Regions from separate parts of the Kitasatospora sp. NPDC093102 genome, predicted to be linked through region 1. Evidence: riboswitches for the same ligand, from Rfam matches in the RefSeq annotation. Region 1 holds a riboswitch; the other holds the start of a gene.
What was found. Region 1 has a riboswitch for cobalamin ahead of AB0O11_RS31010 (cobalamin biosynthesis protein). Riboswitches for the same ligand answer to the same signal wherever they lie in the genome.

Region 1 (7,448 bases):
CGCCCGGTCCACCACCGTGGACAGGTCCAGCGAGTCCTCCGCGTCCAGCCAGAGCCCGGGCAGCATCGGCAGTGTGCCCAGCACCGGACGGCCGGTCAGCCGGTGCAGCATCTCCAGCCCGGGTGCCAGCAGCCGCGCGTCGCCGCGGAACTTGTTGACGAACCAGCCCGCCACGTGCCGCTGGTCCTCCGCCGACAGCAGCGCCAGCGTCCCGTACATCGCCGCGAAGACCCCGCCGCGGTCGATGTCCCCGACCACCACCACCGGCAGGGCGGCGGCCGTGGCCAGGCCCATGTTGGCGATGTCGCGGTCGCGCAGGTTGATCTCGGCGGGCGAGCCTGCGCCCTCGCAGACCACCACGTCGTAGCGGCGGCGCAGGTCGGCCAGGCACTCCAGGGCGCGCTCCAGCAGAACGGGCTTGCGCTCGCGGTAGTCCAGTGCGCCCACCTCGGCCACCGGCCGGCCGAGCAGCACCACCTGGCTCCGGCCGTCCGCGCCCGGCTTCAGCAGCACCGGGTTCATCGCCGCCTCCGGCTCCACCCGGGCGGCCTGCGCCTGCATCGCCTGGGCGCGGCCGATCTCGGCGCCGTCGGCGGTGACGAAGGAGTTGAGCGACATGTTCTGCGCCTTGAACGGCGCGACCCGCACGCCCTGGCGGGCGAGCCAACGGCAGATCCCGGCCGTCACCACGCTCTTGCCCGCGTCCGAGGTCGTCCCCGCGACCAGCAGCGCGTTCGTCATGCCCTTCCCCTCTTCCCCAGGAACGCCCGCAGCAGGACGTGCCCCGCGACCGTCGTACCCAGCGCCAGTGCGCCCACCCGCCGGGAGAGCGCGCAGGCCCGCTCGATGTCGTCCACCGTCACCGGCCGCAGCTCTGCGCCCAGGACCGGCCGGTGCTCGATCCGCTCGCCGTACTGCAGCGTCCCGCCCAGCCGCACGCCGACCGCGCCGGCGAACGCCGACTCCGCCTGGCCCGCGTTCGGGCTCGGGTGCGCGGAGCCGTCGCGCCGCCAGACCCGCCAGGCCGTCCGGGGCTCGGGTGCGGCGGCCACCGTCAGCAGCGCCGTCAGCCGGGCTCCCGGCCAGCCCGCCAGGTCGTCCAGCCGGGCCGAGGCCCAGCCGAACCGGGCGTAGCGCGGCGAGCGGTGGCCCACCATGGCGTCCAGGGTGTTCACGGCACGGAAGGCCAGCAGGCCGGGGGTGCCGGCCAGGGCGCCCCAGGTCAGCGCGTTCACCACGGCGTCGGCCGTGTTCTCGGCCACCGACTCGACCACCGCCCGGGCGATCTGCTGCCCGTCCAGCGCGCTCGGATCCCGCCCGCACAGGTGCGGCAGCCGCTCGCGGGCGGCCGCGAGGTCGCCCGCGGTCAGCGAACGGCCGATGGTGCGCGCCTCCCGGGTCAGCGAGGTGCCGCCGAGCACCGTCCAGGTCGCGGCCGCCGCCAGCGCAGCCCGGCCCAGCGGGCGCCGGCCCACCGTACGGTCCAGGGCGAGCGCGCCCGCCGCCACCGCGCCCACGCACAGCGCCGTGTACCCGGCCCCGGCACCGCGGTCGTCGCGCCACAGCCTCCGCTCCAGCCGGGTCGCGGCGGTGCCGAAGACGGCGACCGGGTGGCCCCGGCGGGGGTCGGCGAAGCGGGCGTCGGCGGCGTAGCCCGCGACGGCGCCGAGCGCGAACGCGGCGGCGCAGGTCAGCGTGCGCGGAGACGGAGAAGGTGCCGGCGGGGTCATCGGTGGCACGGCGGAAGGCAGCTCGGAGTCCGGCGGGGCGGGGCAGCCTGCATCGCGTGCGTGTCCTCACTCAGGGTCCGCGCCCTGGATCGACGTGACGGGGGCGAGAGTCTCCTGGCTTCCGGGTCGAACGCACTCCCGGAGCCTTCCAGCGGCCGTCGACGGCCCGCCGTGGCGATGTTCCGAGCGTGCTCCCCGGTGACAGTGGCGGGACCGCGCCGGACTTCCACCGGCTTCCTCTCCATGCCTCCGTTTGGCCCCAGGATCCCATCACGGGCCCGAACCGGGAGTCAACCGAGGTCGCGGAGGGGTTGGTCACACGCGGGCGCCGCCGACTGACACCCTGTGGGATCGCCCAGCGCGGCATCGGCCCGGTGCCGCTTCGCGCGTTCGGCGGCCGGTGCCGTATCGCGCTCCACGGCGGCCTTCCGGTGGCATGCTCCGCGGAAGGCCCCCCGTCGCCCCATCGTCGACTCCTTCACCGCCCGCTGCCGGCCTCTCCCCGGCACCGTCGGGTCGCCGCTGGGGTCACCCGGACGGCCTAGCCCGGTGGCCGGGCGGGCGGGGCGCCGGTGGACTGGTGCTCGAACACCGTCCGGTCCGTGACCAACAGAGCGGGGAGCGAAATGCGATGGGGAACCGCCGCCGTCGTGGCGGCCGCAGCGGTCGGGGCCGCCGTGCTGGTGATCGGCCGTCGGGCCTCCGAGCAGATGGTCCGTCCGGCGACCGCCGTCCAGGAGTCCGGTCCGATCCTGGTCCACAGCCTCGCCCCCGGCCGGGTCACCTTCACCCGCAGCCCCGAGAGCCTGCGCCCCGGCCGCTGGGCGGTCGAGTGGGCGGACGGTGGGCACGCGGTCGTCGAGGAGGTCCTGCGCAGCGACGAACGGGGCGTCACCCGCCGCCTGGTCCGTGCCGACCGGGGCACCCTCACCGCCGGTACCGAGGTCCGCCTCACTCCCCGGGTCCACCTCGGCGACCCCACCGAGGCGTTCGGCCTCGCCTTCGCCGACACCATCGCCGAGGGCGAGCTCGGTGCGCTGCCCGCCTGGCAGCTCGACGGCAAACGCGGCACCTGGGTGATCCTGGTGCACGGCCCCGAAGCCGACCGCCAGCAGACCCTCCCGGTGCTCCCCGTCCTCGACCGGCTCGGCCTGCCCGCCCTCGCCGTCACCTACCGCGGCGACCAGGGCGCCCCCGCCTCCCCCGACGGGCTGACCCATTTCGGCGAGACCGAGTGGCGAGACATCGAGTCGGCGGTAGGGCTGGCGTTCGACAGCGGTGCGGGCGCGGTGATCCTCTACGGCTGGTCCCTCGGGGCGACCACGGTCCTCCGGACGGCGGCCCGCTCCGCCTGGTCGCACGCCATCCGCGGGCTGATCCTCGACTCGCCCGTGCTCGACCTCCCGGCCTCCGCCCGCCGGGACGCCGCCCGGGCCGGCTTCCAGGGCGTCGCCGCCGAACTCGGCGCCCTCGCCGCCGAGGGCCGCACCGGCGTCGACCTCGCCGACTTCGGCCGCATCGCCGAGGGCACCGACCTGCGCGTGCCCACTCTCCTGCTGCACAGCCCCGAGGACCGGATAGCCCCCTTCGGCAGCGCGGAGAAGCTGGCTGCCGCCCGCCCCGACGTGGTCAGCCTCCAGACGTTCCCCGGCGCCGACCACGCCACCCTCTGGAACACCGCCCCCGACCACTACACCGAGCTCCTCCGCCGCTGGCTCACGCCGCTGCTGTAGCCCCCCCTGGCCGTGCGAGCGGTTTCGGCTGAGCCCCACCGGGTTTTCCGGCGAGGATTCCGCCGTCCACGAATGAACGTTTCTGCCTTTTCGCCGGGCATGCGCGAAAAGTCGGCCGGTCCGACTTCTCGTGCAGCATGACCCCGCCACCCCGTCCGCCATCCGTCCGGATTCGGGCTGGACAGTCCCGCGGGAAGTCGGCGGAGCGGATTCCCCGCGCGAAAAGCCCCCTGCCGTCAGGGGCGACAATTGGACCGACCCCTTACCCCCCACCCGTACGCACGGTGATCGGTCGAGCATTCTCGGCGACCGGGGTGGCGCCAGTGGCATGGCCGGGTCACACGTTTCCAGCCAGGCGGTTTGCCGCTGTTGCCCGATCTTGCGGAGGTGCCGCCGCCGGTCGCCCGGTCGTACGGACAACCGGATGTGACAGAAGGCCGGTACAAGGGGAAGACTGCTCGACGTGACGTCTCGGAACCCGCGCGACCGTGATGCCCCGCTCCCACCGACGATCGGTACCGGTGCGACGGTGACCCGTCTCCCCGGAACGGCCCACCGGCCCACCGGTGGCAGGCCGGGCGGGGCGGGTGTCCCCCGTAACGGAGTACCCCGGCGACGAGGGCCCGCTCCGGCTCCCGGGCGGGGTCGGGTTCCCGTGCCGGAGGGCTTCCCGGCACCCGCCGAGCTGGCGCCGCTGGCCCGACGGATGCTGGTGGACGCCGTGCGGGTCGCCCGCTGGGCCGGCGAGCTGGCCGAGGTCGACAAGCGCGGTGAGCTGCTCCCGGAGGACGCCCGCGCGGCGGGCCGGGCACTGGCCATGACGGTCGGCGCCGCCGCCAAGGCGTGGGGGCAGGCGCTGCTGGTGGGCCTGGTGGAGGCCCGTGACGGCGGAGCCGGCCCCGGCTGGCGGCTGCACGCCTGGGAGCACGACGACGAGGCCGTGGTTCGCGGCTGGTCGGCGCTGTTCGACGCCTGGACCCTGCTCGCCCCGGTGCCGCCCGCCGCGCTGCGCGGCGTGTTCGCCGTACTGGCCGGGCAGGCCGTGGACCAGGCCCCGCAGCTGCTCTCCTTCCTGCACCTGGTGGACGGCCCGGTCGCCGAGAGCGAGCTGCTGGAACTGCTGCGCCGTGGCCTGGACGAGCGCCGGGTCGGCGCCGGCCTCGGCGGACCGGGCCTGTCGCCGGTGCCGCACGCGGCCTCGGCCGTTTCCGCTGTCCGCGGCACCTGCCGCGCGCCGCAGATCGACACCCCGGCCGCGCCCTCGGACGTGGCCGCTGTCCTGGACTGGATGCTGGACGGCCTGGCGGCCGTCGGCGCCCTGGTGCGCAGGAACGATGCCGCGGAGCTGTCGCCGCTCGGCCACTGGGCGGTGCGGGCGAAGCTGGAGGAGATCTGCACGGTCGCACAGACCGCGGCCGGGCACATCGAGCAGAGCGCCTTCGAGCTGCTGAACGCCTGTGCGGACTACTCGCCGGGCCCGGCCCGCGCCGAGTTCCGGGCCTGGGTCGCGGCCCGGCCGGCGGACCGGGCGGTGGGCGAGCTGCTGGAGGCCGCGCAGGGCGACGACGCACTGGTGCGCGGGCTGGCCTTCGAGGCGCTGCGGGTGGCCGGCGGTCCGGCCGAGCAGGCGGTGCGCGCGGCGGTGGACGAGCCGGTGCTGCGCCCCTACGCATTGCTGTGGCTGGCGGAGCGCGCGGACGAGGGCGTCTCCCCGGCGGACGTGCTGGGCGCGGAGGACGCGGCCTGGCTCTGGGTGGACACCGCGGCCGCGGTGCTCGACCACGGCGAGACCGAGCTGCTGGTGGGCCACGTCGAGGGCGCCTCGGCGGGCGACCCGGTCCGGCTGTTCGCCCGGGCCCGGCAGTCCGGGCACCCGCGGGCGGCCTCGGTGCTGACGGCGGTCTCGGGTGTGCACCCGGACCCGGGCGTGGCCCGGGCGGCGCGCCGTTCGGCGTTCAGCGTGCACACCGGTGGCGCCTGACTTTTATGACAATTGCGGAAGAGTTCGGAGTCCGCAGCGACGGCGGATCCGGCGTCCGCGTGGGCGTCCGCATCGGCGGTCCCTGAGCCCGCACCCGAGGTGCTCGACTGCTGTGACACATGAGGAAGGGCCCGGAACCAACAGGTTCCGGGCCCTGACTCTTATGACAATTGCGGGACTCAGCCGAGCCGCGACTCCGCCCGCCGGGCACGGACGTCGCCGACCTTCTGCCCCACCTTGCGGCGGATGACCAGCAGCGGCGCCATCGCGGCGAGCGTGATCTGGGCGAACGCGCCGACGTGCATCAGGGTGTCGCCGCCGGGCAGTCCGGTGGCCCAGGCGGCCAGGCAGCCGATGGCCACGACGACCCAGCAGAGCGTGGCGGTGGCCAGCAGCCCCTGCGGCTTCGGGTACTCGATCCGGCTGACCATCAGGTACGCGGCACCGAAGATGGCGAGCAGACCGGGCAGGAACGGCGGGTCCAGCAGCACGATGGCGATCACCGTCATCGCACCCATCGGGCAGGGCATGCCCTGGAACACCCCGGGCCGCATCTTGACGGCCGAGAAGCGGGCCAGCCGCAGCACCACCGCGAGCAGCACCGTGATGGCGATGAGCGCCGACAGCTTGCTGTTGGAGCCCTGGGAGACCATGCCCCAGACCGCGACGAAGTAGGCCGGCGCGATACCGAAGCTGATCAGGTCCGCCAGGTTGTCCAGTTCCGCTCCGAGGGCGGAGGAGCGCAGCTTGCGCGCCACCAGGCCGTCGAAGAGGTCGCACATCGAGCCGATCAGCAGCAGCGTGACCGCGGTGGCGGCGCTGTGCCGGTCGGGAGCGGCGTCCGGGTTGGTGATGTGCGGGACCAGGACCCCGGTGGTGATCGAGTAGATCGCCAGGAAGCCGCAGACGGCGTTCCCCAGGGTCAGGAAGTCGGCGGTGGACAGGTGCTGGGGAGAGCGCGGGGCGCGCAGCTCGCGGTCGCGCGCCCAGCGGCGGCGGCGCAGGGCCGTCTCCTCGTCGTCCAGGCCGACGATTGTCTCAGGATCAGTCACGGTCAAGGCGCGTCACCCCGGCTGTGGTCTTCTGGCCGACCTCGACGCCGACCTCGACGCCGGCCGGCAGGTAGGTGTCGACCCGGGACCCGAACCGGATCAGACCGATCCGGTCGCCCTGCTCGACCTTGGTTCCGGCGTCCACGTACGGCACGATGCGGCGGGCCACGGCCCCCGCGATCTGGACCATCTCGATGTCGCCGAGCTCGGTGTCGAAATGCCAGACGACCCGCTCGTTCTGGTCGCTGTCCTTGTTGAACGCGGGGACGAAGCCGCCCGCGACGTGCTCGACCGACGTCACCGTGCCCGGCAGGGGCGCGCGGTTGACGTGGACGTTCAGCGGGCTCATGAAGATCGCGACCCGGGTGCGGCCGTCCGGCCAGGCGTCGATGCTCTGCACCACGCCGTCGGCGGGGGAGATCACTCTGCCCGTGCCGATCTCACGCTCGGGGTCGCGGAAGAACCACAGCATGCCCGCGCTGAGCGCACAGGCGGGTACCGCCGCCAGGGCCCACTTGCCGCTGCGCCGGGTGAGGGCGGTGGTCACGGCGGCCGTGGCGAGGGTGGGGACGAACCAGGGGGTGGCTCCGCGCGCGATGGTCACGCGGGGTCGCCGACCGGCCGTCGGGGCTGCGAGGGCATCGCGGTCCGTGACGGAGGTGTGAGGGGACGGGCTGATGGGCATCGAAGACCTTTGTCGCGGGGGATCATGGCCGCTGGACGGGGGCCACCGCGGGATCGGTAATAGAGGGACGGCTTGCTGTCCCGGTGGATGCTATCGGGAGCACACGGTGGGTGGGCAACCCGCCTGCTCGTTCACGTGTCCGGTGGCGGCGCGTATGCGCGTCCACCCCTACGACCGTAGCTCGACCCGGTCCGGTTCCCAAGGGACCGGACGGGGCTGGTGACTCATGTCTCAACAGGTACGCCGACAGAACCCGGCGGGCGAAAC
Region 2 (7,448 bases), on a different contig from region 1:
GGAGATCGGGGACCCGGCCCGCGCCGCCGACTGGCTGGACGAAGCCCTGGCCGCCAAACGGAAGATCATGGGCTTCGGCCACCGGGTCTACAAGCACGGCGACTCCCGCGTCCCGATCATGCAGGCCGCACTGGACGACCTGGTCTCCCGCACCGCCGGCCCGGAGAGCACGCGTCTGGCCGCCCTGCACGTCGCACTGCGCGAGGCGATGCTGGAACGCAAGGGCATCCACCCCAACCTCGACTACCCCACGGGCCTCGCGTACCACCTGATGGGCTTCGACACTCCTGCCTTCACACCCATCTTCGTGATGAGCCGCGTCGCCGGCTGGACCGCCCACATCACCGAGCAACTCGCCCACAACGCCCTGATCCGCCCGCTGGCCTCCTACGACGGGCCGGATCAGCGGCCGGTGCCGGTCTCCCCGCCGGGGTGACCGGCAGGGCCGACCGGTCACCTCGGCGGGCGGCTCGCACCGTCACGGCCGTCGGCGACGACCGGGTAGGGCACCCTGGTGCGCCGGTCCGGGTCCACCACGAGCCGGCCACCGGCCGGCGGCCGGGCGCGCTGGGCACAGTCGGTGCGCTCGCAGATCCGGCAGCCCAGACCGATCGGCGTGGCAGCCTGCCGACCGTCCAGGGCGATGCCCTCGGCGTAGAGCCGAGCGCGACGGCGAACTCACCGCGTGGCGCGCGGTGGCCATAGCCGCCGTGCGCCACGGTGCGGGCGATCCAGAAGTACCGCTTCCCGTCCGACATTTCGGCGATCTGGGTGAGGATCCGGCCGGGCGCGGAGAAGGCCTCGTAGACCGTCCAGAGCGGGCAGGTGCCGCCGAGGCGGGAGAAGTGGAAATCGGTCGCGGACTGGCGCTTGGAGATGTTGCCCGCCCGGTCCGCGCGGAGGAAGGAGAACGGCACGCCCCGGCGCCCGGTGCGCTGGAGGGTGCTCAGCCGGTGGCAGACGGTTTCGAACCCAACACCGAACCGAGCCTGGAGGAGCTCGATGTCGTAGCGCAGTTCCTCGGCGGCAGCGTGGAAGGCGGAGTAGGGCATCAGCAGCGCGCCGGCGAAGTAGTTGGCGAGGCCGATCCTGGCCAGGTCGACGGCCTGGGGCGAGGTGAGACCCGGTCCGGCTGCCGCGACCAGCGCGTCCAGCAGCGGCCGATGCTCCAGCAACGCGAGCTGGGTGGCGAGTTGGAAGGCCCGCTGGCCGTCGGTCAGCCGGGGCGAGAGCCTCAGTGTGTCGCTCGCAGCGTCGAACCGGCGCATCTCCGCGTGCTGTCGGGGGTCGGTGTCGACGACACGCACCCCGTGCCGCTCCTGGAGGCGGCCCACGAGCGCGGCCGCCGTGCGGCCGGCCGTGACCGTCGCGAGGGCGGACGCGGTGCGTTCGGCCGCCTCGTCCAGGGAGGCGATGTGGTTGTGGTGCGCGTAGAAGAAGTCGCGCACCTCGTCATGGGGTTCGGCCCGCGCCAGCGCCGCGGATCCGGCGGGGTCCCCGAGTTCGGCGACCCTGGTGGCCGCTTCGCGGTACCGACGGTGCAGCGCGACCAGTGCCCGGGCCACATCCGGGTGGTTCCGGCTCACCTCCGCGATCTCCTCCGCCGCGACGGGGCCGCCGCACGCCTCGTCCGCGAGGGCGGCGCGCAGGTCGGTGGCGAGGCGTTCCTCGTCGGCCTCGGAGAAGAACTCCGGGTCCACGCCGAACACCTCGGCGATCCGCAGCAGCACGGCGGCGGTGAGCGGGCGCTGGCTGTGCTCGATCTGGTTGAGGTAGCTGGTCGAGATGCCGAGCTCGTGGGCCAGTTCGACCTGGTTCATGCCGTGCTCGCGACGGAGCCGGCGCAGCTTGGCGTGGGCGAAGATCTTGCGTCCGGCGGGACGTGCCATGGTGCGACGTGCTCCTCTGCTCTGCACCGGGGCGGGCACGGCGCGTGCCGCCGTGCCCGCCCCTTGTGATCCCGTACCGGCGCGTCAGCCGGCCAGTTCCTCGCGCAGCAGGCGGGCGGCGCCTACCAGGCTCTCCAGGGAGGCGCGGGTCTCCGGCCAGCCGCGGGTCTTCAGCCCGCAGTCCGGGTTGACCCAGAGCCGGTCGGCCGGGATCGCGGCGAGGCCGGCGCGCAGCAGGGACACGGCCTCCTCGGTGCTCGGGACGCGCGGGGAGTGGATGTCCCAGACGCCGGGGCCGACCTCGCGCGGGTAGCCCGCCTCGGCGAGTTCGTCGGCCACCTCCATGTGGGAGCGGGTGGCCTCCAGCGAGATGACGTCCGCGTCAAGCTCGTCGATCGCCTTCATGACGGCGCCGAACTCCGCGTAGCACATGTGGGTGTGGATCTGGGTGTCGGCCCGTACCCCGGAGGTGGCGAGGCGGAAGGCCTCGGTGGCCCACGTCAGGTACGCCGGGCGGTCGGCGGCCCGCAGGGGCAGGATCTCGCGAAGGGCCGGTTCGTCCACCTGGACGACGGCCGCGCCGGCGGCCTCCAGGTCGGTGACCTCGTCGCGCAGGGCGAGGGCCACCTGCCGGGCGGTGTCGGCGAGCGGCTGGTCGTCGCGGACGAAGGACCAGGCGAGCATGGTGACCGGGCCGGTGAGCATGCCCTTGACCGGACGGCCGGTCAGGCCTTGTGCGTAGCGGAACCAGTCGACGGTCATCGGGTGCGGGCGGGAGATGTCCCCGGCGAGGACCGGCGGGCGCACGTAGCGGGTGCCGTAGGACTGGACCCAGCCGTGCCGGGTGGCGAGGTAGCCGGTGAGCTGTTCGGCGAAGTACTGGACCATGTCGTTGCGCTCGGGCTCGCCGTGCACCAGGACGTCCAGGCCGGCCTTCTCCTGGTAGGCGATGACCTCGCGGACCTCGGCCTCCATCCGCTCCCGGTAGGCGACGAAGTCGATCCGTCCGGCCGTCAGGTCGGCTCGGGCGAGGCGCAGTTCGGTGGTCTGCGGGAAGGAGCCGATGGTGGTGGTCGGCAGCAGTGGCAGGCCGAGGCGGGCGCGCTGGGCCTCGGCCCGGACGGGGTAGGGCTGGGCGCGACGGGCGTCGTCCGCGGTGACGGCGGCGGCCCTGGTGCGCACGGCCGGGTCGCGGGTGATCGGGGAGGTGGCGCGGGAGGCGAGGTCGGCGCGGTTGGCGGCGAGCTCGGCGGTGATCGCGCCGGTGCCCTCGTGCAGGCCGCGGGCGAGCAGCGCCGCCTCGGCGGCCTTCTGCTTGGCGAACGCGAGCCAGCGGGCGATCTGCGGGTCGATGTCGCGTTCGAGGGTTGCGTCGATCGGCACGTGCAGCAGAGAGCAGGACGGCGCCACGTCCACGGTGTCCGCGAGGCCCAGGAGGGTGGCCAGGGTCGCCAGCGACTTCTCCAGGTCGTTGATCCAGATGTTGCGCCCGTCGATCACCCCCGCCACCAGCCGCTTGCCGGGCAGCCCGCCGACGGCGGCGAGGTCGTCGAGGTTGGCGGCGGCCGGGCCGGTGAAGTCCAGCGCCAGACCCTCGACCGGGGCCTTGGCGAGGACCGGCAGCGCGTCGCCGAGCCGGTCGTAGTAGCTCGCGACCAGCAGCTTGGGCCGCTGCGCGAGGCCGCCCAGTTCGCGGTAGGCGCGGGCGGCTGCGTTGAGCTCGGCCGGGGTGCGGTCCTGCACCAGGGCGGGCTCGTCCAGTTGCACCCAGGTGGCGCCGGCGGCCTTCAGGTCGGCGAGCAAGCGGGCGTAGACCGGCAGCAGCCGGTCCAGCAGGGTGATCGGCTGGAAGTCGGCTGCGGCGCCGGGCGCCGGCTTGGCGAGCAGCAGGTAGGTCACCGGCCCGACCAGCACCGGCCGGGCGTCATGGCCGAGTGCGAGGGCCTCCTTGAGCTCGGCGACGGCCTTGGCCGGGTTCGCGGCGAAGGCGGTGTCCGGGCCCAACTCCGGGACGAGGTAGTGGTAGTTGGTGTCGAACCACTTGGTCATCTCCAGCGGTGCGACGTCCTGGGTGCCGCGCGCCATCGCGAAGTAGCCGTCCAGCGGGTCAGCGTCGACTGCCTCCCGGTGGCGGGGAGGGATCGCACCGACGGCGACGGTGGTGTCCAGCACGTGGTCGTAGAGCGAGAAGTCACCGGTCGGGACCTCCTCGATGCCGGAGTCGGCGAGCTGCTGCCAGTTCCCGCGGCGCAGGTCTGCGGCCGTGGCCAGCAGCGCCTCGGCGGTGACCGAGCCCTTCCAGTACCCCTCGATCGCCTTCTTGAGCTCCCGGCCCCTGCCCTGGCGGGGGTAGCCGTACACGGTGGCGACGCTCGCCGCGGCTGCGGACTTCGTGGTCAAGGGACTCTCCTTCGCGAGTCTGTCTCCTCAAGTACCCGGGGACGGGACGAGGACGCGAAGGGATGACGAACCGGGCGGCGGCCGCCACGAAACGTACGGGGCCTGATCCGCCTGGTATGGTCGCCGACCCGCCCACGAGGTCACCGGATAGCCGCACGCGAACGGTCGCGTACGGGCAGTGGCAGGTCTTCGGACTCGCGGGCACGTCCAACCCCTGGAAGGCGGACACCTACTGGCCGTCGCTTCCCAGACCCGTCCCGGGCCCAGTGCGTATGACGGCGGTCGTTCCCACTCACCGCTGCGGGGCAGTCCCGGATTCCCACCGGGTTCCCTCTTGCGACGCGCCTGCCTGGCGGACAGGGCGAACCAGCTGCGCGGCCAGCTTAGGGGCAAAGGTCTTGGCCTGACGCGAAAATCACGGAACGTGTCCGAATGATGAGACCCCGCCTCGGCTCACGGGCCGACGGTCAGGTTCGCGGCGAGGCGTCCGGCGTGCGCGGCAGGGCAGCGCGGATGTCCGCGAGCAGTTCGGGCAGGCCTCGGCCCGGTCCCAGCCGGCCGTCCAGCCGCTCGATCTGGTCGGCGGGGATGCTCGCCAGCACCCGTTGGGCTTCGCCCAGGAGTTGCCGTTCCCGGTGGAGGTCGAGCTTCATCCTGGCGACCTGCGCCTGCGCCCCGCCCAGCTGGCGGCGTGCGGATTCGAGGCCGGCGTGCTGTTCCGGGGTCAGGACGACGACGTTGGCCCCGTTCAGCGTCATCGTCCGGTGCTTCGCGGGCTTGGGCACCATGGTTGGCCTTTCGGTTCAGGAGTGCGCCTGCCCCGTGGGCTGCGCGGCGGTTTGCGGCCCTACCGTGCCGTCCGGACCGTGCGGGGCCTCGAAATGCACCGTGGGCTCGAAGTTGGCGCGGCGGGCCGCGCGGCGGAAGACGGTCAGGACGGCCGGCCCGACGACGAGCAGGGCGGTCAGGGTGGTGACGGCCCGGCCGGTGTCCCAGCCGAGCGAAGTGGCGAGGTCGAAGAGCAGGTAGCGGTGCCACTGTTCGGTGAAGGGCAGGCCGGGGAGGTAGGCGATGGAGCTGTTCGGGTCGGTCGAGAACGGCCAGAAGGACAGGTTCAGCAGGAAGCCGAAAAGGTAGCCGGAGAAGGCCCCGTACACGGCCAGCATCGGAACTTCCCAGCCCCGCCGGGCCTTCGGCAGCAGCCCGGCGAGCATGCCGACGAAGGCGCAGCCGAACATCTGGTAAGGCATCCAGGGGCCGACTCCGCCGGTGAGCAAGGCTGAGGCGAACAGCGAGGTGCAGCCGAGGGTGAAGCCGAAGCCGGGGCCGAAGACGCGGCCCGCCAGGACGAGGGTGAAGAAGACCGTCTCCACTCCGGCGGTCCCGGCGCCGAGGGGCCGGAGTCCGGCGTTGACGGCCGACAGCACGCCGAGCATGGCGAGGGCCTTGGCGTCGATGCCGCCGGCCGAGATCTCCGCGATGACGACGGCGAGCACCAGGACGAGCAGCGCTCCGAAGATCAGCGGCGGGGCGTAGTTGGAACCGAACTTTCCGGGGGCGACGACGAACGGCCAGGTGAAGGCGACCAGGCCGATGAAGGCGGCCAGGGCGACGACGATGCGGGCCCGGCCGGGGATCCGGACGGCGGTCATCGGGTGGCCTCCGTCGCTTCCAGGGCCGCCCCGACCTGTCGTGTCGTCAGATAGGCGAGTGGGGCGAGGATCTTGGCGGCTTGCGGGGCGAACGTGGGCGAGGCGACGATGACCTCGGCGGTCGGTCCGTCGGCGACGATCTCGCCCTCGGCCATTACCACGACGCGGTCGGCGGCGGAGGCGACGAACTCGACGTCGTGGGTGGAGACGACGACCGTACGGCCTTCGGCGGCGAGGGCGTCCACGATGCCGGTGAGCGTCTCCTTCGCCTGGTAGTCGAGCCCTCGGGTGGGTTCGTCCAGCAGCACGACCCGTGGTGCGGCGGACAGTTGGATCGCCAGGACGAGGGCCAGCTTCTGCCCCTCGGAGAGGTCCCGGGGGTGGGTGTCGTCCGGGATCCCTGGGGCCAGGCGGTCGAGGATCTGCCGTGCGGTCGGCCCGCCGACGTCATCGGCTTCGAGGTCGCTCTGGGCGAGTTCCTGGGCGACCGTCTCCAGGTACAGCAGGTCGGTGGGGGTCTGCGGGACGAGCCCGACGAGCTGCCGGGCCCGGGCGGCGGGGAGGCGCTTGGGGTCCTCGGCCAGGCCGCCCCAGGCCCTGGTGACCTTCACTCTGCCGCCCTGGCGGGGCCCGGAGCCCTGGAGGGCCCACAGGAGCGAGGACTTGCCGGAGCCGTTGCGGCCCATCAGGGCGGTGACCTCGCCCGCGCTCAGTGCCAGGTCAACGTCCCGGACGGCTGCCACCGGCCCGTACCGGACGACCACTCCCTTCGCGTCCAGCACCGGTTCCCCCGCCACCGCTGCCCGGCGCGGCGGGGGAACCGGCACGTCGGTGAGCCGCTCCCGCAGCGGTGCGGCGGCGCGGCGGGCGTCCCGGACGGACAACGGCAAAGGCCGCCAGCCGGCCAGGCGACCGAGGTCGACGACGGGCGGCGCGATCGTGGTGTCCCGGAAGACCTCTGCGGGCGGCCCGTGCACGACCGTCCCGTCGCCGGGCAGGTAGGCGACCCGGTCTGCGTACTGGACGACCCGCTCCAGCCGGTGCTCGGCGAGCAGGACGGTGACGCCGAGGTCGTGGACCAGCCGGGTGATCGCGGCCAGCACCTCCTCGGCAGCGGTCGGGTCGAGCGCGGAGGTCGGTTCGTCCAGGACCAGGACGCGCGGGTGCGCGGTGAGCACGGAGCCGATGGCGACGCGCTGCTGCTGGCCGCCGGAGAGCTCGTGCAGGGCCCGGTGACGCAGGTCGGCCAGGCCCAGCAGGTCGAGGGTCTCCTCGACGCGCTTGCGCATCACGTCCGGTGGGATCGCCAACTGCTCCATGACGTAGGCCAGTTCCTCCTCCACGGTGTCGGTGGTGAAGCCGGCCAGGGGGTCCTGCCCGACCACGCCGACCACATCGGCGAGCTCGCGCGGGGGGTGGTGGGCGGTGTCCCGGCCATCCACGGTGACGCGGCCGCGCAGGGTGCCGCCGGTGAAGTGCGGCACCAGGCCGTTCACCGCGCCGAGCA

Region 2: linked by a shared signal. The riboswitch ahead of metE (5-methyltetrahydropteroyltriglutamate--homocysteine S-methyltransferase) and the one ahead of AB0O11_RS31010 (cobalamin biosynthesis protein) in region 1 are both predicted to bind cobalamin.

Annotation. Positions count from the first base shown of each region.
Region 1 is NZ_JBFBFA010000037.1:68,038-75,485, forward strand. Features, by position in the region: gene AB0O11_RS31005 (cobyric acid synthase) at 1-741, opposite strand, end outside; gene AB0O11_RS31010 (cobalamin biosynthesis protein) at 738-1,730, opposite strand; cobalamin riboswitch at 1,838-1,971, opposite strand; gene AB0O11_RS31015 (alpha/beta hydrolase) at 2,357-3,463, shown strand; gene AB0O11_RS31020 (hypothetical protein) at 4,119-5,444, shown strand; gene AB0O11_RS31025 (CDP-alcohol phosphatidyltransferase family protein) at 5,624-6,448, opposite strand; gene AB0O11_RS31030 (phosphatidylserine decarboxylase) at 6,489-7,181, opposite strand.
Region 2 is NZ_JBFBFA010000048.1:31,306-38,753, reverse strand. Features, by position in the region: gene AB0O11_RS34095 (bifunctional 2-methylcitrate synthase/citrate synthase) at 1-436, shown strand, start outside; partial or broken gene AB0O11_RS34090 (short-chain fatty acyl-CoA regulator family protein) at 454-1,889, opposite strand; gene metE (5-methyltetrahydropteroyltriglutamate--homocysteine S-methyltransferase) at 1,974-4,289, opposite strand; cobalamin riboswitch at 4,452-4,675, opposite strand; gene AB0O11_RS34080 (hypothetical protein) at 4,757-5,077, opposite strand; gene AB0O11_RS34075 (ECF transporter S component) at 5,093-5,941, opposite strand; gene AB0O11_RS34070 (ATP-binding cassette domain-containing protein) at 5,938-7,448, opposite strand, start outside.